DNA from 3 places in the Pseudoalteromonas sp. APM04 genome. Region 1 is predicted to be linked to each of the others. Evidence: predicted binding sites of a transcription regulator. Region 1 holds the regulator's gene; each other region holds the start of a gene.
What was found. Region 1 encodes MetJ, which represses methionine synthesis genes. Its sites were predicted from a motif close to TAGACGTCTAGACGTCTA; they were not measured.

Region 1 (7,875 bases):
ATTTGACCAATCGCTTTATGGAACGTGGCACTAGTACTGCAACGGTTACATTCACTTAACCAACCACATTCATGGCAAATAAGTGTAGGTGAAAAACCACGACGATTTAAAAACACCATAACCTGTTTACCACGATTCAAATGTTGGCGCATAGTAGCAAGGCTTGCGTGAGCAATACCCGCCTGATCGGGCTGGCCTTTCATGTCGAGTAATTTAAATTGGTTATCGGTTGAGGTTTGAGCGCGCTCAGTCAGGCTTAATAGTTGGTACTTGTTATTAATGGCTTTATGCAAGGTTTCGAGCGCTGGAGTAGCACTGCCGAGTATAAGTGGAATTTTATGCTGGAATGCACGATAAGCTGCTAAATCTCGAGCATGGTAACGAAGGGTATCTTGTTGTTTAAATGATGAGTCATGTTCCTCGTCAACTACAATCATACCGAGCTTTAAAAAGGGTAAAAAAATACTTGAGCGCGTACCTATTACAATAGCGCAACTCCCTTTTTCGCAAAAGCGCCATGTTTGTAGGCGTTCGTTATCGGTAAGTGCAGAATGCCATAACATGATGGGTGTATCTGGAAAGCGACGACGAAAACGGTTTACCGTTTGAGGGGTAAGGCCTATTTCGGGGACAAGAACTAACGCTTGCTCACCTCGCTTTAATACTTCTTCAAGACATTGAAGATAGACTTCGGTTTTACCACTACCGGTAACCCCTTCTAATAAAAACGTGTTAAAGCCTTTACTTTGATTAATTGCAGTGCAAGCTACGGCTTGCTCTTTATTCAGTGTAGGCTTACTACCTACTGTTGGTGCAGTACTTTGCCACTGATTATCATGTTCTATGGTTTGTGTAACAAGCGCTTTTGCAATAAGGCTATCGATAGTTTTTTTACTAAAGCCGAGTGCTTTGAGCTCGGTTAATGATGATTTACCTGACTGTGCAAGTTGCTTTAATAAGTTAAGTTGAGTTTTTGCTTTGAGTGACGGAAGTGTTGATCCTTTTTCTGTCAGCATAACCATATTGATACTGGTTTTATCCGGTGACTCACCTTGGCGCAGCGCACTTGGTAGCGCTATGTGAATTGTTTCGCCGAGTGGGTAGCAGTAATAGCGAGATGTAAAACTCAAAAGTGCAATGTGCTCAGATGATAAAATAGGCGCGTCATCAATGATTTCGATGATGGATTTTATTTTGTTTTCGGGGACGTCGGTCTTGCTTTTAATAGCTAAAACAACGGCGACTTTTTTTTGGTTACCAAAAGGCACCAACACACGCATACCTGGTTTTAGTGGTGATTTCATGCCATCGAGTTGCTTATCTACTTTATAATCAAAGGTGCGCGGTAAGGGGACTTTTATAGCGACTTCAGCAAAACACATAGCAACTCAACTCATAAAATTAATGATGTAATGTACTAAAAATAACGTTAAAAACCTACTAGCAAATATTGCTTGCTTAAGTGTCTGCCTACTTTTTTAGCAAAACAGTTAATAATAGCTTGTGTGTTTGATGGTAGTTGGATAAAATCCGCGACCAACAAATTTGTTTTAACGACGTATGGTGCCAGACTTCGGGTTTGGAGAGCGATGCGGCCTTAACTAGAGGTTTCTATGAAAGAAGGTATTCACCCTAAGTACGAAGTAATTTCTGCAACTTGTTCATGCGGCAATAAATTCGAAACAAGCTCTACTCTATGTAAAGACATTCACCTTGACGTATGTTCAGCGTGTCACCCTTTTTACACTGGTAAGCAAAAAGTTTTAGACACTGGCGGACGTGTTGATCGTTTCAACAAGCGTTTCGGTGCACTTGGTAGCAAGAAGTAAATTTTGCTGTCTCGTTAAATTAAGCACCTTAGGGTGCTTTTTTTATGCTTTTAATTTAGTTATACCAATTTAATAGTAATAACGTTTCGATTTAAAAAATTAAGTTTTACACGAACGGCGTCAATATTTTTTAATATAGGACAGCTAAATAACAAATTATTTAGCTTATTGCTCGATTTTCATATTCCCCTGCTATGCATAACTATTTCCTGTTCTTATTCTGAATATGCATAAACCTTTACAGACAAACCGCAAATTATTCTCTATATTTTTAATTAGTTCATTTTTTAACTAAGTAGTTAAATGTAGCTAACGTGAAGTTATATGTTTTTAAAGTATGTGAATAAGCCTATTTTTGCTTATTTTTATAGTACTTTATTAAGATGTTTTATAAAAAATAATGAAAGAACAAATGTGCCTTTAGAATCCGTTATTGGATGAATTTTTATTTATAAAGTGTCGATATAATTTACAAAAGTTATTGAAAAACCTCTTAAAATTAATCGAACTAGCATATAACAGGATAGACCTGATATTGCTTGGAATTTAAAAATAATAAGGGTATCGTAGCCTAAACTTCACCTCTCACTTTTACTTTAATTGCAGGATACAATCGCGTTATGTCAGACTTTCGTGAACAAGCACTACACTATCATTCGCATCCCGTTCCAGGAAAAATTAGCATTGAACTAACAAAGCCTGCTGAAACGGTAAAAGATCTCGCATTAGCATATAGCCCAGGAGTTGCAGAACCCGTACGTGAAATCGCTGCAGACCCTGCAAACGCTTATAAATACACAGGTAAAGGGAATATGGTTGCGGTTATCACTAATGGTACTGCAATTTTAGGCTTAGGTAATTTAGGCCCACTTGCTTCAAAACCTGTAATGGAAGGTAAGGCGTTACTGTTTAAGCGATTTGCTGGCCTTGATTCTATTGATATCGAAGTGAAACACCGCACTACTGAAGACTTTATTAATACAGTTGCTAATATTGCCGACACGTTTGGCGGAATTAACCTTGAAGATATTAAGGCGCCAGAGTGTTTTGAAATAGAAAAAGCATTGATTGAGCGCTGCAGTATCCCGATATTTCATGATGATCAGCACGGTACAGCCATTGTAACTGCTGCGGGTATGTTGAACGCGCTTGAGGTGCAAGGCAAGTCTATCGAAAATGCGACTATTGTGTGTTTGGGTGCCGGTGCTGCTGCGGTTGCTTGTATGGAGCTGTTAATTAAGTGTGGTGCTTTGCGCGAGCACATTTATATGCTTGACCGTAAAGGTGTTATTCATACTCGTCGTGATGACTTAAATGAATACAAAAAACTTTTTGCTAACAATACAGACAAGCGCACGTTGCAAGATGTTATTGAAGATGCAGATGTATTTGTTGGTGTATCGGGGCCTAATTTATTAGCTGCCGATGATTTAAAATTAATGGCAGAAAAACCAGTTGTGTTTGCTTGTTCAAACCCAGATCCAGAAATTGATCCTGCACTGGCTCATTCTGCTCGAAACGATCTAATTATGGCAACGGGTCGATCAGATTACCCTAACCAAGTTAATAATGTACTGTGTTTTCCGTTTATATTCCGCGGTGCTCTTGATGTACGCGCCAGTGCAATAAATGATGAAATGAAAATTGCAGCTGTAGAAGCGATTAGAAGTATTGCCAAAGAGCCTGTACCTGCTGAAGTACTGACAGCTGCGGGTGTTGATAAGCTGGAGTTTGGTAATAAGTATATTATTCCAAAACCAATGGATCCTCGTTTATTACCGCGTATTGCAAAAGCGGTTGCAATAGCTGCTGTAGAGTCAGGTGTTGCACAAATTGATTTACCAGAAAACTATATGGAATAACGACTAAGCTGTAATTTAGACACAAAAAAAACCTCAATTAATTGAGGTTTTTTTGTGTCTAAATTACGTTTAGTCTTCGTTTAAAACAGGCACTTCTAGCCCCATTTCTTGCATTATTTTTTTCACTTCTTCAGGCACTTTTTCGGCGTTGTCTTTGCGTAAGTCGTCGTCGTTAGGCAAAGGTTGACCGGTAAATGCATGTAAAAATGCTTCACAAAGTAATTCACTATTTGTTGCATGACGTAAGTTATTAATTTGACGACGCGTGCGTTCGTCCGTTAATACCTTTAATACATTTAGTGGGATTGAAACGGTAATTTTTTTTACTTGTTCTGATTTTTTCCCGTGTTCTGCGTATGGGTGAATATACTCACCATTCCATTTAGCCATAAGATGTATCGTCGCCTCAGATTAATAATTGCTCATATGCACTACAATGCATATGAATATGCGTGAAATTCTATCGATTTAAAAAAGATAGTCAAATACTAGTTTTTTAGCCATCTGGAGCTTTAAATGTTTTGACATCTTTAATAAGATAAATTACTCTTTTAGACGTCTAAACATCCAAATTAAATAGGTGACGAATATGAGCGAAAAAAATAAAGCAACCATTGCAGTAAGAAGTGGTGTTGAAGCAGACAAACATCATGGCGCAGTTGTCGCACCTATTTACTTATCAACCACCTATTCGTTTGCCGACTTTGATACAAAGCGTCAATACGATTACGGGCGAAGTGGTAACCCCAATCGTGATATTTTAGCCGAAACCTTGGCTGAGCTTGAAGGTGGCGCACGCGGTATTATTACTGCCACGGGTATGTCTGCCGTTCATTTGGCTACGCAAATCCTGAATCATGACGATACGTTAGTGATCCCACATGATTGTTACGGCGGAAGCTATCGTTTATTTACTTCACTGCAAAAGCGCGGTTTGCTCAAGCTAGAAGTTTTAGATTTAACACAAGCACAAAGTTTAGATAAAATTTTAGCAATTAAGCCTAAGCTAATTTGGATAGAAACACCAAGTAACCCATTACTACGCTTAACTGATATTAAAGCAATAACCGATGTTGCTAAGCAGTGCGGTGCTTTAGTCGCTGCCGACAACACATTTTTATCACCAGCATTACAAAACCCTATTAAATTTGGTGTTGATATAGTTGTACATTCCACCACCAAGTACATCAATGGTCATTCAGATGTAGTGGGCGGTGCGGTGATTGCTGCTTCACAAGAGCTGGGCGATGAACTGGCATGGTGGGCAAACAATATAGGTATTACAGGTGCGCCATTTGATAGTTATTTAACATTGCGCGGGTTGCGAACACTAAATGTGCGTTTAAAGCAGCATCAAGAAAACGCATTAGCGATTGCTAAATATTTAGAAAAATCGGAATTTGTTCGCCAAGTTTATTACCCTGGTCTTGAATCACACCCTCAGCATGAATTAGTCAAAGCGCAGCAACTAGGCTTTGGTGGCATGGTGAGTTTTGATATTAAAGGCGACATAAACGATGCTGCGGCGTTTTTAACCAGCTTACGTGACTTTAGCTTGGCAGAGTCTTTGGGCGGAGTAGAGAGCTTAATATGCCATCCTGCAACTATGACCCATGCTGGCATGGAGCCTAAAGCACGTCTTGAGGCGGGAGTGGGCGATACACTTATTCGAGTTTCAGTAGGTATAGAAGATATAAACGACTTATTAGCTGATTTAGAGCGCGTGTTTCAGCTTGTAAAGCCAGGCAGTAAAGCAAATTTAAACAAAGGAGCTGGCGGTGACATTAAATTAAGTGCCGCTCATCCAGCGCTTTGGTGAACAATATGACACAAACAGTACATAAATTTGGTGGTTCAAGCCTTAGTTCGGCTCAACGGTATGAGCGGGTTGCGAGTATTATTTTAGATCATACTCAGCCGGGCGATTGTGTTGTTGTATCTGCGGCGGGAAAAACAACCGATACTTTGGTGAAGTTATGGCAAAGCTATCAGCAACAAGATACGCATGTCGTTGCTGATATATTGCTGCAATTAAATAATCATCAAACTGATTTAATCACACAGTTACTCCATGCAGATCTTAAGCGAACTGCTTTAACGCGTTTGCATAGTGAACTAACAGCGATTAGTGAATTGATAAAAAACCAAGGCTTGGAAGAGGCTCCCTTGCTTGCTCATGGTGAGGTATGGTCTGCACGCTTATTGGCGCTTTACCTTACGCAATTAAATATTAATGCTTGTGACCTTGATGCTCGAACACTTTTTACATTAAATAATGGGCAATTGTTACATACCCAAAATGCGCAGCAATGTGCGAAGTTTATAACCCCAGACTACATTAATGTTGTCACAGGCTTTATTGCATCAAATACGTTGGGTGACACGGTTACACTTGGTCGCAATGGGAGTGACTATAGTGCAACCTTACTCGCTAATTACTGCCATGCTAAGCAGGTGTGTATTTGGACCGATACACAAGGTGTATACAGCACAGACCCTCGCAAAGTTAGTAAAGCGGTTAAATACAATAAAGTGTGTAGAGGTCAAGCTAACCTATTAGCGCGATTAGGTAATCCTGTTTTACACGCTAAAACGCTTTCTCCTTTAAGAAACAGCGATATAAAACTATCTGTTCGTAGTAGTTTTGATGTGCAAGCAACGCCTACAGATATAGTTAAAGAAGGAAATGTAAAACAAAAGCGTTTTATTACCACGTTAAACAACATCGATTTATTAACAGTTGAAAAGCTGGCCGAAGGCGAAGTCGCAGATGTTAGCCAGCTTATTCAACACAGCATTCATCACTTTAGTCAAAATGGTGAAACTTATTTAGTTGTACCCGCTGCTTCAACATATAAAGTTGTTAGTTTTTTTGAGGGTAGAGCAAACATTAGCGAATCGAGCTTAAATGGCTGTGCGGTTGTTGCGCCTGTTAATGATATTTCAAAACTGAATGTGTTGGCTATTGATACGTTAAATGCTCATGCCATCGAGCCGCGCTTTATTCACCAAGACAGTGGATACATTTTACTATTAACGGATCAGGTTATAGATAGCGACATACTGAGTGTTTTACACGATAAGCTTATTAATAAAGGCCAAGAAGTTGCTTTAATAATCGCGGGCCTTGGAAATGTGGGAGAGGTATTTATAGAGCAGCTGTCAGCTCAATTCGAGCGTTTCTCTGATGACTTTACAATTAAATTGGTTGGGTTAATACGCTCTGAAACGTTACTTTTTAATCCCAGTGGTATAAACATTGCTGATTGGAAAACGCATTTTCTCTCACAAAGCAAAGCTTATAATAACCAAACATTACTAAACATAATTAGTGAGCTTGATTATGAGCATAAAGTGGTTGTTGATATTACCGCAAGCGAGGCATTTAGCCAGTTATACCCGGAGTTTGTTGCATTAGATTGCCACTTGATCAGTGCTAACAAATACGCTGGAACTGCTGATACAGCATGGTATAAAGCTTTGCGTACGAGTATTAGTGAGCGAAATTTGCATTGGCGCTACAACACAAGCGTAGGTGCAGGCTTACCTGTTAACTTTGCATTGGCAGATTTGCAAAACAGTGGTGACAAAATTACTCGTATTGAAGGTGTTTTTTCAGGCACGTTATCGTGGTTATGCAGTAAGTTTGACGGAACAATACCATTTTCTGATCTGGTGCTTGAAGCACAAAAGATGGGGTTCACAGAGCCCGATCCGCGTGAAGATTTATCAGGACGTGATATGCAGCGTAAACTGCTTATACTTGCCAGAGAGCTTGGTTTAGAGCTCGACCTTGATGATATAAGCTTATCAGCACTCATGCCCGAAACGCTTGCTATAGGAAGTTGGGACGACTTTTTAGCTAATGAATCCACCCTCAATGACTTTATTGACGCTCATGCTGCAAATGCCAAAGCACAAAGTTCCGTACTTCGTTACACGGGTTTACTTGAAATTACGGAAAATAAAGTAACCGCCCAAGTAGGTATTACTTATACTCCTATTGGTGATGCGTTAGCTAATTTAACACCTGGCGATAATATTTTTGTCATTAATAGTAAGTGGTATAGCGCTAACGCTCTTGTGATTCAAGGGCCTGGTGCGGGTAAGGAAGTAACCGCTGCGGGTATTCATTCTGACTTATATTGGTTGGTACAAAATATAAAATAAAGGTTACAAGGGCC
Region 2 (7,875 bases), 1.3 Mb from region 1:
ATGGCTAATTCGCGGTGAAGTAATTCATCGTCCGCTAAGTTGAGTTCAATGAGTCTTTTTAGATAGGTAATACTATCAATATCAATATGCTTACACTTTAAACCAATGTGATTGGCTTCTATATGGCAAATCGTTGTCTCCATTTTTATTTCAATTTCGCTGTCGGGTAAAATAAAACGCAGTATGGCATCATTTTCTATTTGATCATTTAATACATCACATTTACTGACTAGCGCGCCGTGCAATGAAATATCAAGCAAGGTACATGGATACTCATTTTCTTGAAAAATTATGTGCGCATCGGTTGAAAATAAAACACGTGAAAATTGACGACGTTCTTGCATGACTCTGCCTTATTGTTTTTTTAGTAATATCAATAGCATTAAATTAGTGTTCAGTAATAGTGCGAATAAAACAACTCATTAATAATCACTAAAATTACGGCATATGGTTGTTCTATGTAAATAATTTTTTATTTAGTTAGCGAGTGATTCAACATCAATCAAATGCATAATATTTTTAAATAAAATTGGTATAAGCATAGCTTTAAATTACACAGTTGCTAGCTACAAACACACATAGTTTATTTAAGGCATAAAAAACCCTGCGAAAAGCAGGGTTTTAAGGGTATTTCAGTTAATTTAGCTATTAACCAATTTTTTTGTATTTTATACGCTTAGGTTGTGCAGCTTCTGCACCGTAGGTCTTTTTGAGCCACTCTTCGTATTCAGTATAGTTACCATCGAAAAAGTTAATTTGTCCTTCGTCGCGGTAATCTAAAATGTGCGTAGCAATACGGTCAAGGAACCAACGGTCATGCGATATACACATTACACAACCTGGGAATTCTAAAATAGCATTCTCAAGTGCACGAAGTGTTTCAACGTCTAGATCATTGGTTGGCTCATCCAGTAGCACTACGTTACCACCGGCTTTTAATAATTTAGCAAGGTGTAAACGGTTACGCTCACCGCCCGATAAGTCTTTTACAAACTTTTGCTGATCGTTACCTTTAAAGTTAAAACGGCTAACGTAAGCACGGCTTGGGAATTCAAAGTTACCTATTTTTAAAACGTCTTGTCCGTCAGATATTTCTTGAAAAACTGTTTTGCTTTCGTCCATATCGTCGCGGAACTGATCAACCGTTGCTAGTTGTACGGTTTCACCAACGTTAACACTACCGCTATCTGGCTGCTCTTCGCCACTTAACATTTTAAATAGTGTAGATTTACCCGCGCCGTTGGCACCAATAATGCCCACAATAGCGCCTTTAGGCATTGTAAAGCTTAAGTCGTCTATTAATACGCGGTCGCCAAAGCTTTTACGTAAGTTAGTAACTTCTAATACTTGGTCGCCTAAACGTGGGCCAGGTGGAATAAATAGCTCGTTTGTTTCGTTACGTTTTTGGTAATCTGATTGTTGTAGCTCGCTAAACTGCGCCATACGTGCTTTAGACTTAGCTTGACGACCTTTAGGGTTTGAACGCACCCATTCAAGTTCTTGCGCAATTGATTTTTGACGTGCTTTTTCAGATTTTTGTTCTTGCTGTAAGCGCGCGTCTTTTTGTTCAAGCCAAGAAGAGTAGTTACCTTCCCATGGAATTCCTTCACCACGGTCAAGCTCTAATATCCAGCCAGCAACGTTATCAAGGAAGTAACGGTCATGCGTTACCGCCACAACAGTGCCTTCGTAGTCATGTAAGAAGCGCTCTAACCATGCAACCGACTCAGCATCCAAGTGGTTAGTTGGTTCATCAAGAATAAGCATATCTGGTTTTTCTAGTAACAAACGACAAATAGCAACACGGCGGCGTTCACCACCTGAAAGGTGCTCAATTTTAGCATCCCACTCAGGTAAGCGAAGTGCATCAGCAGCGCGCTCTAGTACGTTATCGATATTATGGCCATCGTGCGCTTGAATAACTGCTTCTAATTCACCTTGTTCTTTAGCCAGTGCGTCAAAGTCAGCACCTTCCATTGCGTACTCATTGTACACCTCATCAAGGCGATTAAGGGCGTGTTTTACTTCGCCAACAGCTTCTTCAACTATTTCTCGTACTGTTTTGCTTTCGTCTAGTACTGGTTCTTGTGGTAAGTAACCAATTTTAGTACCAGGCTGAGGACGTGCCTCACCTTCAAAGTCTTGGTCAACACCGGCCATAATACGTAGCAATGATGATTTACCAGAACCATTTAAACCAAGCACACCAATTTTGGCGCCAGGAAAAAAGAGCAACGAAATATCTTTTAAAATTGTACGCTTAGGCGGCACAACTTTAGATACTCGACTCATCGAGAAAATAAACTTATCAGGTAAAACCATGGAGGAAAGCCTTCAGATAATAATAAAAATTTTAATGTTGTATTGTAGTTGTTGAGAGGTGAAACAGTCAACGAATGGCGGGTGGGAATATATCTTTATCGTTTTATCTCGTTAAATGTATAGTTTTATTTGGGTGTGCTAACGTATTTAAACCATAGTAAAAATAAGAAAAACCCATGACTATACAAAAAGTAATAACAATGTTGGCTTTGCTTACGTTATTTACCACAAATCCCAAAGCTAGCGCAGTCGATTCTCCTTGGCCCGAAATAAGAAAACAAAGAATAAATAAACTCCTGCCAAACGCTTTAAAAGCAGCTAAGGTAGATGCTTGGCTTATTGTTTGTAGAGAAAATAACAACGACCCATTGGCTGACCATATTGGCTGTGAAAACGCAGGTTCGCCAGCGGCATATTTATTTTATTTTAATAAAGGGGCGTTTCATTCGGTAGCCTACTCACCTTCAAGCGAAGCAAAAGCACTCGACGAGCTAAACATACATGAAAAAGTGATCTCGGTGCCACGCAGTGTGTCTGCGTTAAAATACGCGGCTGAGTTTATAAAAAAACAATCCTTTGAGCGTATAGCAATAAATGTCTCTGATCTTAATGCACAGGCAGATGGATTATCGCACTCGCAATACAAGCAATTAGCTAACTTATTAGGCGCAAAGCAAACAGCAAAGCTCGTATCTTCCGAAGAAGTTGTTTATCAATGGCTTTCAATTAAGTTACCTGCTGAAGTTGAAATAATGAAAGAGGCCGCAATGCTTTCAGCAACGTGGCAAATAGAGGCTTATAAAACTATTATTCCGGGTAAAACCACCGATGCCGATGTAGCTAAATTTTTAAAAGCTAAAATGAAAGCACGAGGTGTAACCGATGCATGGGCTGCCGATCAAAATCCTAACGTAAATTCAGGTCCCGATCGTGGGCATTCGCATTCTACAAATAAAGTCATTATGCCGGGCGACGTAATTCAAATTGATTTTGGCGTAAAGCTCTACAATCGCTGGGTAAGTGACATCCAGCGTTTTGCTTATGTACTTAAAGAAGGGGAAACCTCTGCACCAGCCAACATTCAGCAATATTGGGTTAATGCCCGAGATAGCGGTTTTGCCGCATTTAATGCAATGAAACCCGGCGTAAAGGGTATAGACGTGGATCAAGCTCAAACCGTATTAATGAATAAATACAACTCAGAGCCTGTGCCATGGAGTACCGGCCACCCAGTAGGGTATGTTGCACACGATACCGGGCCCAATTTAGGTGGCTCTCGCAGTGCCCAAGTAAGGCCTGCTGCTCATCGTAAACTTAAAGAAGGAATGGTGTTTGCTTTTGATGGTTTTTTTAGTTGGCCTTTAAACAACACCGAGTTTAAAACCATTTCTGTTGAAGAAATGGCTGTAATTACCAAAAACGGCGCTGAGTATTTAATTCCCCCTCAGCAAAATTTAATATTAGTGGGCAATAATTAGTTCATTATTTTAAATGCAGTGAGTTAAGCCTCTTTTTAAGGGGGTGACTCATTGCTTGCCACATACTTAAGTAATAATGAATAAATTTCATTTAGACATCTATACATCTAGAGGTTGATATTTTTTGCTTTCAGTTCATAATTAGCACAAGTTTTTATGAGTAGGAGTTAAAAAATATGCCAATTACCGTAAAGGATGAGCTTCCAGCCATTGCACGTTTGCGCCAAGAAAACGTATTCGTCATGCCAAAAAGCCGTGCAAAAACGCAAGAAATCCGCCCAATGCGTTTGGCTATATTAAACTTAATGCCTAATAAAGTAGAAACCGAAGTGCAGTTTATTCGTTTACTTGCAAATTCTCCTTTGCAAGTAAACGTAGAGCTGCTGCGCCTAGACACTCACCGCAGCAGTAATAACTCAGAAGAACACCTAGATACCTTTTACCGCTATTTTTCAGAGGTAAAAAATAACAATTACGATGCGCTTATAGTTACAGGCGCACCGCTTGCGCATTTAGAGTATGAAGATGTTGCCTACTGGGAAGAGCTTAAAGTCATTATTGATTGGGCAGAGCAACACGTTACCTCTACGTTGTTTTCGTGTTGGGCGGCTCATGCAGCGCTATTCCATAGCTACAATTTAAAGCGCGACTTAAAACCCAATAAGCTGTGTGGCGTATTTACTCACCAATGCCATTTTAAACACGGGGCATTAACCCGCGGTTTTGATGATACCTTTTTAGTACCACACTCACGTTATGGGCACATTGATATAAAAAAAATAAATGCGTGTGACGATCTCGTTGTATTAGCAGGCTCTGAGCGAGTGGGTGCTTACTTATTAAAAAACAAATCGGGTAGCCAAGTATTTATAACAGGCCACCCAGAATACGATGCCGACACCCTAAAAGGGGAGTATGAGCGTGATTTACAAAAAAGCCCAGATGCGCCAAAACCTGAAAACTATTTTCCCGATGATGATGCAAGCAAGCAACCGTCAAAAACGTGGCAAAGCCATGCTTTTTTACTTTTTTCGAACTGGTTAAATTACTACGTGTATCAGACCACACCGTATGATATTAATTTAGTTAGCCAAGATGTGAGGACTAACAACTATGCCGAATAATACAGCCGCCAACAAACAAGCCGAACTAAGTGAAGCGCTTAAAGAGCGCATTTTAATTTTAGACGGCGCTATGGGCACTATGATCCAAACTCATAAACTTGAAGAAGAAGACTACCGAGGCGAGCGTTTTAAAGATTGGCACGTGCTAATAAAAGGCAATAACGATTTATTAAGCCTCACCAAACCCGAGCTAATAACCGATATACACCGCGGCTTTTTAACTGCCGGTGCAGATATTATTGAAACCAATACCTTTAACTCAACCACCATTTCGATGGAAGATTACGACATGGCAAGTATAAGCCGTGAAGTAAACTTAGAGTCGGCAAAACTCGCGCGTGCTATATGTGACGAGTTCACCGCTAAAAATCCAGAAAAACCACGTTATGTAGCCGGTGTTTTAGGGCCAACATCTAAAACCTGTTCTATCTCGCCAGATGTAAACGACCCAGGTTACCGAAACGTAACGTTTGATAAGCTGGTTACTGCGTATGTAGAGTCTACCCTTGCATTAATGGAAGGCGGCGCTGATTTAATACTTATTGAAACCATATTCGACACCCTAAATGCAAAAGCCGCCTCATTCGCAGTAGAAGAAGCCTTTGAGCAAGCCGGGCGCACATTACCTGTAATGATCTCGGGCACTATCACCGATGCCTCAGGGCGTACGCTTTCGGGGCAAACAACCGAAGCATTTTATAATTCTATTCGCCATATTAAGCCTATTTCAATTGGCCTTAACTGTGCCCTTGGGCCAGATTTACTGCGCCAATACGTAGAAGAGCTTTCGCGGGTATGCGAAACATTTACCTCAGTACACCCAAATGCCGGTTTGCCTAACGAATTTGGTGAGTACGACCTAGAGGCTCCTGAAATGGCTGCCGAGATTATCGATTGGGGCAAATCGGGCTTTATTAATATTGTGGGTGGTTGCTGTGGTACAACGCCTGCGCATATTCGTGCGTTTGCTAAAGGGCTTGAAGGGGTAAAACCTCGCGCATTGCCAGAGCTTGATGTTCGCATGCGTTTATCAGGCCTTGAAGCCTGTAACTTAAATTAAGGAGCCGCCAATGACCCAACAAATTGCAGTATTTACCAATGTCGGCGAGCGTACCAACGTAACCGGTTCAGCCATGTTTAAACGCTTAATCATGGAAGAAGATTACGAGACTGCCCTGAATGTTGCTCGCGAACAAGTAGAAAACGGCGCCCAAGTTATTGATATAAACATGGACGAAGCCATGCTGGACTCAAAAGCGGCCATGGTGAAGTTTTTAAATTTAATTGCCTCAGAACCCGATATTTCTAAAGTACCTATTATGGTCGACTCCTCTAAATGGGAAGTAATAGAAGCAGGCTTAAAGTGTATTCAAGGCAAGGCTATTGTTAACTCAATATCGCTTAAAGAAGGGGAGGAACCGTTTAAACACCAAGCTAAAATTATTAAACGTTTTGGCGCCGCCGCTGTTGTTATGGCGTTTGATACCGACGGCCAAGCCGACACCGCAGATAGAAAATACGAAATATGTGAGCGCAGCTACAAAATATTAGTCGACGAAATTGGCTTCCCGCCGGAAGATATCATATTCGACCCTAATATATTTGCCGTGGCCACCGGTATAGAAGAGCACGACAACTACGCAGTAGAATTTATAGAAGGCACACGCCGCATTAAGCAAAACTTACCGCACTGTAAAGTGTCGGGCGGGGTGTCTAATGTATCGTTTTCGTTTAGGGGTAATAACCCTGTACGCGAGGCCATTCACTCGGTGTTTTTATACCACGCGATAAAAGCGGGTATGGATATGGGGATTGTAAACGCAGGCCAGCTTGCGGTTTACGACGACATTCCAGAGGAACTTCGAAAAGCCGTAGAAGACGTAATACTTAACACCGATCCCGGTGCAGGTGAGCGTTTAGTAGAGCTTGCACCTAAATATTCAGGTATGGCACAAGCTGAGCGGGTAGAAGACTTAGAATGGCGCACATGGCCTGTTGAAAAACGCCTAGAGCACGCCCTTGTAAAAGGCATTACTACTTTTATAGATGAGGATACAGAAGAATGCCGCGCAGCTGCCGATAAACCTATTCATGTGATTGAAGGGCCACTCATGGATGGCATGAACGTGGTAGGGGATTTATTTGGCGCAGGTAAAATGTTTTTACCGCAAGTTGTTAAATCAGCCCGTGTAATGAAACGAGCAGTGGCTTACCTAGACCCATTTATTGAAGCCGAAAAAGAAGAAGGTGCCACTAACGGTAAAGTGGTTATGGCCACCGTAAAAGGCGACGTGCACGACATAGGTAAAAACATTGTAGGCGTAGTACTGCAATGTAATAACTACGAAGTAATCGACTTAGGTGTAATGGTACCTGCCGAAAAAATACTGCAAACCGCGATTGACGAAAAAGCCGACATAATCGGCCTTTCGGGTTTAATTACCCCATCGCTTGATGAAATGGTACACGTAGCCAAAGAAATGACCCGTAGAGGTTTTGAGCTCCCACTAATGATTGGCGGCGCAACGACCTCTAAAGCGCATACTGCCGTTAAAATTGAGCCACAGTACGAGAAAGGCGTCGTGTACGTAAATAACGCCAGCCGTGCGGTAGGCGTGGTATCGAGCTTGTTATCTAAAGAGCTAAAACCAGCCTTTTTAGAAAAAACAAAAGCTGAGTACGTAAAAGTACGCGAGCAACAAGCGCGCAAAAAGCCGCGTTCAAAGCCAGTTACCATTCAGCGTGCTCGCGATAACGCAGCACAGCTTGATTGGGATAACTACACGCCACCAGTACCTAAAAAGCTGGGCGTGACTGAGTTTAAAAATGTATCAATAGCCACGTTGCGTAAGTATATAGATTGGACGCCATACTTTATGACGTGGTCAATTGCCGGTAAATACCCGCGCATAATGGATGACGAAGTCGTTGGCGAACAAGCACAAAGCTTA
Region 3 (7,875 bases), 380 kb from region 1:
TAACCAACGGCGATAAGGTAATTTTAAAGGTAAAACGCGAAGGTAAAACCAGCAAATGCCCAACACTTACTAATAGCTTAATAAAAAACTATGTTGAGTTTTCTGGTGCAGCTTTCCCGCATGTCATTATTCCGTTAATGGGCAAGCAAGAGGTAATGATTAACCCAGCGCGCCCTATGGTTATTTACGAATCAATGATTATTAATCTTGATAACATTGAGATTAAAGCACCAACGCTTGAATTTGCAGAGCCAAGCTTTGAATATACAGGTAAGCGCGGCAAAATTACCCTGCGCTTTAACCTATTAGAAAACGGCGAAAAAGTTGGTTTTGGTGAAAAGCACATGGTGGTGTCGGGTATTCGTGAATACTGCCAAGCAACGGTTGATGACTTAATCGCATTTTATAATGAGCGGAAAGCGACCTTAAAACCAGTTTAAAATCAGCATTTAAATGAGGCGCTATTGATAGCGCCTTTTTTATTGCTAAAGCTCAGGTATAATGGCGCTCTTTGTTATTTTAAAGCTAAGCCTATGTCTGCTACATCATTTTCATCACTTAATCTCGACCCGTTATTATTAACAGCGATTGAGCAAAATAATTACACTCAGCCTACCGCAATTCAGATTAAAACTATTCCGCCAATTCTCGCGGGCAACGATGTAATGGGCAGCGCACAAACTGGCACAGGTAAAACAGCAGCCTTTGTATTGCCACTACTACATAAGCTTTTAAATACACCTAAAAAAGATGAGCCAGGCATTGCTCGAGTGGTCATTTTAACGCCTACGCGTGAGCTTGCTCAGCAAGTGTTTGCAAGCTTTGAAAAATACGCTCAAGGCAGTAATGTTCAGGGTGCTTTAGCGTATGGCGGCGCAAGTATTGGCCCGCAAATTAAAGCACTTAAAACGGCGCAAGTGATAGTGGCAACACCAGGTCGTTTGCTCGATCATATAGTTAAAGGCAGTGTGGTGCTTTCTAGTGTTGATTCATTAGTATTTGATGAAGCCGACCGCATGCTCGACATGGGCTTTATTGATGAAATAAAACGTATTTTGCGCCATATTCCGGGCGATCGCCAAACCTTATTGTTCTCAGCCACATTCGATGACAGCGTGTTTGAGCTAAGTAAAAAACTACTTAAAAACCCCGAGCTGATTGAAGTTGATAAACGTAACTCAGCCGCCGTTGAAGTAGAGCAAATTATTTACGCAGTTGATGAAGACCGTAAGCGCGAACTTGTATCGCATATGATCGGCATGAAAAATTGGCGCCAAGTACTTATATTTACGCGCACCAAACAAATGGCCGATAAGCTTGCCAAAGAAATGTGTAAAGACGGTTTAAAAACAGAATCCATTCATGGCGATAAATCGCAAGGCGCGCGAGACCGTGCACTACAAAACTTTAAAGAAGGTACTACTCGCGTATTAGTTGCCACCGATGTAGCTGCCCGTGGTTTAGATATTCCGGCGCTTAAATACGTAATTAACTTTGAATTGCCATATATAGCTGAAGATTATGTCCACCGCATAGGCCGTACGGGTCGCGCAGGCGAGCAAGGCCTTGCAATGTCGCTTGTAAGTATTGACGAGCAATGGTTACTTGAAGAAATTGAAGTATTGCTTGATACGCGTTTAGCACCACAATGGTTAGAAGGTTATGAGCCTGACTTAAACAAAGCCCCTAAAGATAACCGAAAAAACACCAATAAAGCGCGTAAAGATCGTGACAAAAAGCGTATTACAGGTAAAAGGGCACCAAGCAGACGACGAAAATAATAGCCAATAGCATGGGGCAGTTAATGCCCCATTTAGTGATAAAAATTAGTTTTTAAATAGTATTTAGCAATTTTATACACATCAGCTGCGCTTATTTTAATGGTCACTTTTACATAAAGCGGCAAAATAAATAATCCCCCCTTTAAATCGCAATACTTTGTAAGTGTTTTTTCTTCTTACAAATGTGCATTATTACAGTTTAAATCTATACTTAATCTACGACTAATAGATTGGTAGAGCGATGAAAGGTATTATTTTTACTGAATTTTTAGAAATGGTCGAAAGCACATTTTCACCTGCCGTTGCCGATCAAATTATTGAACAAAACGAACTGGATTCCAATGGGATTTACACCAGCGTTGGTAACTATAACAAGCAAGAGCTTTTAAAATTAGTGACTTCGTTGAGCAACATTGCCGATATTCCAGTAGATGTACTGGTTAAAGAGTACGGAAAATATCTGTTAACGCGCTTCTTAGTTTACTACCCACAGTTTTTTGAAAACCTCACTACCACGTTTGATTTTTTAGATACCATAGATAGACACGTGCATGTAGAAGTTGAAAAATTGTACACCGACGTTGAGTTACCTAGTTTTCAAACCAAGCGATTAAGTGATACTCAAATGCAGATGGTTTACCATTCGAGTAATCCCTTTGCAGTGCTCGCTGAGGGGTTAATAGAAGGTGCAGCCGAGCATTTTAAGGAAAATATCAGCATACGCAGCGATATCAGTGACGATCATCAAGTTGCTACATTTAACTTAACTCTGGTCGGTTAAATATGGATGTAGCTCTTTTACAGCGCAGATTAGAACGAGAGCGTTTGGCACGAAAAGAAGCTGAAAAACTACTTGAAGCCAAATCGTTACAGCTTTACGAAGCCAATAAGGTACTCAAAGGTGCGGCTGAAAATTTGGAGCAGGAGGTTGCTAACAGAACTCACGACCTTGAACTGGCTAAACAAGATGCAGAAGCTGCGAATGAGGCTAAATCAGACTTTTTAGCAAACATGAGCCATGAGATTCTCACCCCGATGAATGCCATAATAGGCATGGCTTATTTGGCTTTAGATACTGAGCTTTCGGAAAAACAGCGCGACTATGTTGAAAAAATTCATTATTCGGCAGAGTCTTTATTAGGAATAATTAATGATATTTTAGACTTTTCAAAGGTTGAAGCGGGTAAAATAGAGCTAGAACAAAAAGAATTCAATTTTAATACCTTCCTAGAAAATCTTGTAAATATTATTAGCACGCTAGCATCACAAAGAAAAATTGAAGTGGTGTTTGATATTGACCCCTTACTGCCTGACTTTTTTATTGGTGATGCATTAAGACTCAACCAAGTACTATTAAATCTGTTAAATAATGCACTTAAATTTTCAACACGGGGTAAGGTTATATTAGCTGTAAAACTAGTTCAGAAAGTAGATAGTTATTGCAGTGTTGCTTTCTCTATTTCAGATAACGGCATTGGGATGACCCAAGCACAAGTTGACTCACTATTTAAACCTTTTACTCAGGCTGACGTATCGACAACCCGAAAGTTTGGTGGAACGGGGCTTGGTTTGGTAATAAGCAAAACATTGGTCGAACTAATGCAGGGCGATATTACAGTAAACAGCAAATTAAATAAGGGGAGCTGCTTTAGTTTTACTATTCCACTCAATTATTCGACTAAGCAAAATGAGTTTGAAATATCACAAATTAGAGCCAAGCGAGCACTTGTTATTGAGAGTTCAGATAGTCAGTTAACATCATTACAAACGCTGCTTTTAGGTTTTGAAGTAAAATTTGACACTGTAAACAACATCAACCAAGTATTAGACCGGCTAGGCATTCTACATGATTACGATTTTATATTTATAGATTGGCGAACTTTAAATTTAAATCATGATAGTGCTGCGCAGTCTTTGCGCAATAAGCTTAAATTAAATGCAAAAAAGCTAATTGTAATAGCGCCTTGTGAAAATAAAGCGCTAAACGAAAGCCTACTAGGGTTTGGTAATAACACTTATAAAGTACTCATAAAACCAATAATTAAAAGTACTTTGCATAACGTACTTTTACAAATTATGCATATAAAAACACTAAAAAAACCAGAATCACAACAGAGCTTAAATACACAAAACACACTACAAAAACTGCAAGGTATTCATATTTTATTGGTTGAAGATAACCCGCTCAATCAACAAGTAGCTACACAAATACTACGTAAAAATGGCTTAATTGTTGATATTGCTAACGATGGCCTTGAGGCATTAGATGCGCTAAAACATAAAACTTACGATGGTGTGTTAATGGACTGCCAAATGCCTAGAATGGATGGTTATAACGCAGCCACAGAAATAAAAAAACAAGCAAAGTTTAAAAATTTACCCATTATTGCAATGACTGCTAATACAAGAGAAACGGATTTATTAAAGGCGCAAGACTGCGGTATGAATGGCTATATTTCAAAGCCCATTAAGGTTGAAAGTATGTTTGAAGTAATAGCAAAGTGGGTGTGTATTTAATTTTTTTGAGTTGTTTACTTAATAAGCTGGTGAGGTAAAAAAGGCAAGCATTAGCTTGCCAAGAAGGGTGTAAATTAGTTTAACTTTACGCTATTTGTTTCTCAGCTAGGTTGAGCTCCATAGTTGCTTTTAATAAACGGTATAGGTTAATTGATGCGTCAATTTCTTCTTTACGGTTTGTTAAGCTTTCAATGTTTAAACCCAGTGGCACGTCTAGGTGTGCACAGCTTTTTAAAATTGAATCGAGATTTTCGCGGCAAATACGCACCGATTCACTCAAGGTGTTGTCTGCGTCAAGCATGCGCCATTTGGTCGCCTCTGGTACTGAAATACCCAACCACTGCATAAACTCTAGGGTTTTTTCACCGCCACATGGTGTAAACGTGAGTATAATACGTTTTGGTGTAACGCCTTGTGCCTTGCAGGTACGCGCGTAACTTGTTATTAAATCAATAGTAGCTTGAGCATTATAAACCGCTTGCGATATAAAAAATTGGCAACCTTGTGTTGTTTTTTCTATTAAGCGTTCGTGTTCATTACGTTTACTTGCATGTCGCTCTGCAATGGTAACGCCTCCTAAAAAGAAGTCATCACTTTGCTTAGCTAATGTCTTATAAGCGTCAGGTAGGCTTAGTTTAATATCACCTTCCGACGATGGGCTACCTACTAAAACGACATTTTTTAAATCAAACTCGTTTTTAGTTTCATCTAGCCACTCTTTAAATTCAGCCTCACCGCGTTGCGCTACGCTTTTGTAGGTAATTACATCTAGGCGTGATAAGTCTTTTAGCAACTTACTGTACTCACGCGGATCAACCGTTTGTTTAAATGGAAACGGACGAGCCTGATTAGTACGGCTACTCTCATCTTGAATATCGTAAATTACAACACCGTCGTATTCAATTTCGTGTAAGCGGCCTAATAGTTTTTCTGCAATGGTTTTTAACTGCGCTTTATCAGTGCCTATTTTGGGTGGCGTTGTGCCAATAAGATAAACACCTTGATTAGTGTCCTCAATTTTCTCTTGAAGTGATAAAGCCATAATCCTCATTCCAGCTCAATGGTTGATAGATTTAATATAGCAGCCATTTAGACGTCTAGATAGATTTTTTAAGTGAAAGTTTTTCAAGCAACGTGAGGATTATTCATACAAAGGAGTTCCTAAATTAAGTGCATGACACAGTTGTTTACATAATAAAGCGACTGAGGGCTCTTATATTCATTGGCTTTGGGGCATAATTAGTAGTGAAATTGTAAATATTTTGACAACAACTTTGCTCAATTTACTAAAGGACAATTATGAAATTTAAATTATTAGCAACAAGCCTTGCGGTATCACTCGCTTTAACTGGCTGTGCAATGCAAAAAAATGAAACGACGCAAACAGCAAAACAAGAACAAATAAAAAAAGCTGATGACCGTGTTTTTTCACAAGATTACCTAATTGAAGAGCTTGAGAATGGCTTACGTGTAATGGTTGTAAAAACGGATTACCCTGATGTCGTTTCGCTGCAAATACCGGTTTCTGTTGGCTCGCGCAATGAAGTGGAAGCGGGTAAAACTGGTTTTGCTCATTTTTTTGAACATATGGTATTTAAAGGCTCTAAAAAATTTCCGCAAGACGAATACACCGCCATATTCAAAAATGCAGGGGTTGATAACCGTGCATACACTACCAACGATTACACTAACTACCATTTAAACTTTTCAAAGCAGCACCTTGATAAAGTACTTGAGATTGAAGCTGATATTTTCCAAAACTTAACCTACACCGAAGAGCAATTTAGAACCGAAGCATTGACGGTAAAAGGTGAGTACTTAAAAAATAACGCCAGCCCGATTCGCAAGTTATTAAGTGCTGTGCGTGCAGAGGCTTTTGAAAAGCATACTTACAAACACACCACAATGGGCTTTTTTGAAGACATAGAAGCCATGCCAGACCAAATGGCTTACGGTAAAGAGTTTTTTGATAAGTTTTATAAGCCAGAATATGTATCGCTAGTTATTGTGGGTGATGTTGACCCAAAAGCCACAATGGCAATGGTTAAAAAACACTGGGGTGGTTGGGAAAAAGGCAATTACGTTGCCGATATTAAAGCTGAGCCAAAACAGCAAGCTCCTAAATATTTGCATGAACAAAATAAAGCCTTGCCGGGGCATTGGCTATTGGTATCGTATAAAGGTGCTGCGTGGGAACCCGCTAAAAAAGACAGATCTGCACTTGATTTAATCTCGCAGCTTTATTTTTCAAGTAACTCAGATTTATATCAAGAGCTCGTTGTTGATAAACAAATAGCGAGTCAAATGTTTACTTATAATCCAGAAACCAAAGATCCAGGCTTACTGCATGTATTTGTAAAAGTAGAAAACGCTGATGATTTAGCAAAAGCGCGTGATGCAATTAACCGCACTTATGCAAAAGCCAGAACAGAATTGGTCGATGCACAAAAATTAAGTGACTTAAAGTCTAACCTTAAATATGGCTTTATTAATGGTTTAGATTCTTCGCAAGCAATTGCATCAACGCTTGCAAGTTACATGCATTTTGAACGCGATCCTGAGGTTATTAACCAGCTTTATAAGTCGGCCGACAACATCACAGCAGAAGATATTAAAGCGGTTGCTAATAAATACTTTGTAGATAACACGCGTACTACTGTAACTATGTCGGCACTTGATAAAGCACCGGGGTTTGCAGAAGAGGCGAGTTTAAGTGCAGTAGTTGCAAAACTTGAGCAAGCCCCAGAGGCACCTGTATTTAAAGTGCTTGATAAAACCAATAGCTCGCCGCTGATTGATGTAAACTTTTTATTTAATACAGGGGCTGCTGCTGATCCTCAAGGTAAAAAAGGTGTAGCCGCGCTCACCGCCGCAATGCTTGCTCAAGGTGGGTCGCAAAGCACCAGCTACAAAGAAATTCAAAAAGCGCTTTATCCGCTTGCAGGTAATTTTGGTTACCAGATTGACAAAGAAATGCTGTCGTTTCAAGGGCGTATTCATAAAGACAATGCTGAAACTTGGTATGCACTTGTAAGCGAACAATTACTTAATCCAGGCTTTAGAGACGATGACTTTAAACGCCTTAAAAAAGAAATGATCGACGGTATTAAGTCAGGATTAAAAGCATCTAACGATGAAGAGCTAGGTAAAGAAGTACTCTACAGCACGCTTTACAAAGGCCACCCATTTGAGAGCTACAACTACGGCGATATTTCTGATTTAGAAGCATTAACGCTTGATGATGTAAAAGCATTTTACAATTCAGAGCTTACTCAATCTAAACTAACACTGGGTTTAATTGGCGCCGTGCCAAACGCGCTTAAAGCAAATATTATGAGCGATTTAGCAACCTTACCTAAAGGCGAGCAAAGCCGTTTAAGTATTCCTGATGCGCCAGAGCTTAAAGGCCATCATGCAACGATTGTAGAAAAATCAGCGCAATCGACGGCAGTGTCGTTTGGCTTCCCAATTGATACTATTCGCAGCAGCGAAGATTGGACTGCCCTTTGGCTTGTGCGTTCGTACTTTGGTGAGCATCGTAGTTCTAACTCATACTTATATGAGCGAATTCGTCAAA

Region 2: a site for MetJ is predicted at 3,893-3,910, ahead of metA (homoserine O-succinyltransferase). Genes of this name have one in related genera too.
Region 3: a site for MetJ is predicted at 5,381-5,398, ahead of MTP24_RS03605 (methylenetetrahydrofolate reductase). Genes of this name have one in related genera too.

What each region holds. Positions count from the first base shown of each region.
Region 1 is NZ_CP094441.1:381,656-389,530, forward strand. Features, by position in the region: gene priA (primosomal protein N') at 1-1,382, opposite strand, end outside; gene rpmE (50S ribosomal protein L31) at 1,614-1,829, shown strand; gene MTP24_RS01805 (malic enzyme-like NAD(P)-binding protein) at 2,450-3,691, shown strand; gene metJ (met regulon transcriptional regulator MetJ) at 3,761-4,081, opposite strand; gene metB (cystathionine gamma-synthase) at 4,281-5,510, shown strand; gene metL (bifunctional aspartate kinase/homoserine dehydrogenase II) at 5,516-7,861, shown strand.
Region 2 is NZ_CP094441.1:2,583,739-2,591,613, reverse strand. Features, by position in the region: gene MTP24_RS11940 (PilZ domain-containing protein) at 1-344, opposite strand, end outside; gene ettA (energy-dependent translational throttle protein EttA) at 649-2,322, opposite strand; gene MTP24_RS11930 (M24 family metallopeptidase) at 2,499-3,800, shown strand; gene metA (homoserine O-succinyltransferase) at 3,977-4,924, shown strand; gene MTP24_RS11920 (homocysteine S-methyltransferase family protein) at 4,914-5,984, shown strand; gene metH (methionine synthase) at 5,995-7,875, shown strand, end outside.
Region 3 is NZ_CP094441.1:758,919-766,793, forward strand. Features, by position in the region: gene MTP24_RS03585 (DUF3581 domain-containing protein) at 1-440, shown strand, start outside; gene MTP24_RS03590 (DEAD/DEAH box helicase) at 534-1,781, shown strand; gene MTP24_RS03595 (heme NO-binding domain-containing protein) at 2,023-2,562, shown strand; gene MTP24_RS03600 (response regulator) at 2,565-4,298, shown strand; gene MTP24_RS03605 (methylenetetrahydrofolate reductase) at 4,384-5,340, opposite strand; gene MTP24_RS03610 (M16 family metallopeptidase) at 5,598-7,875, shown strand, end outside.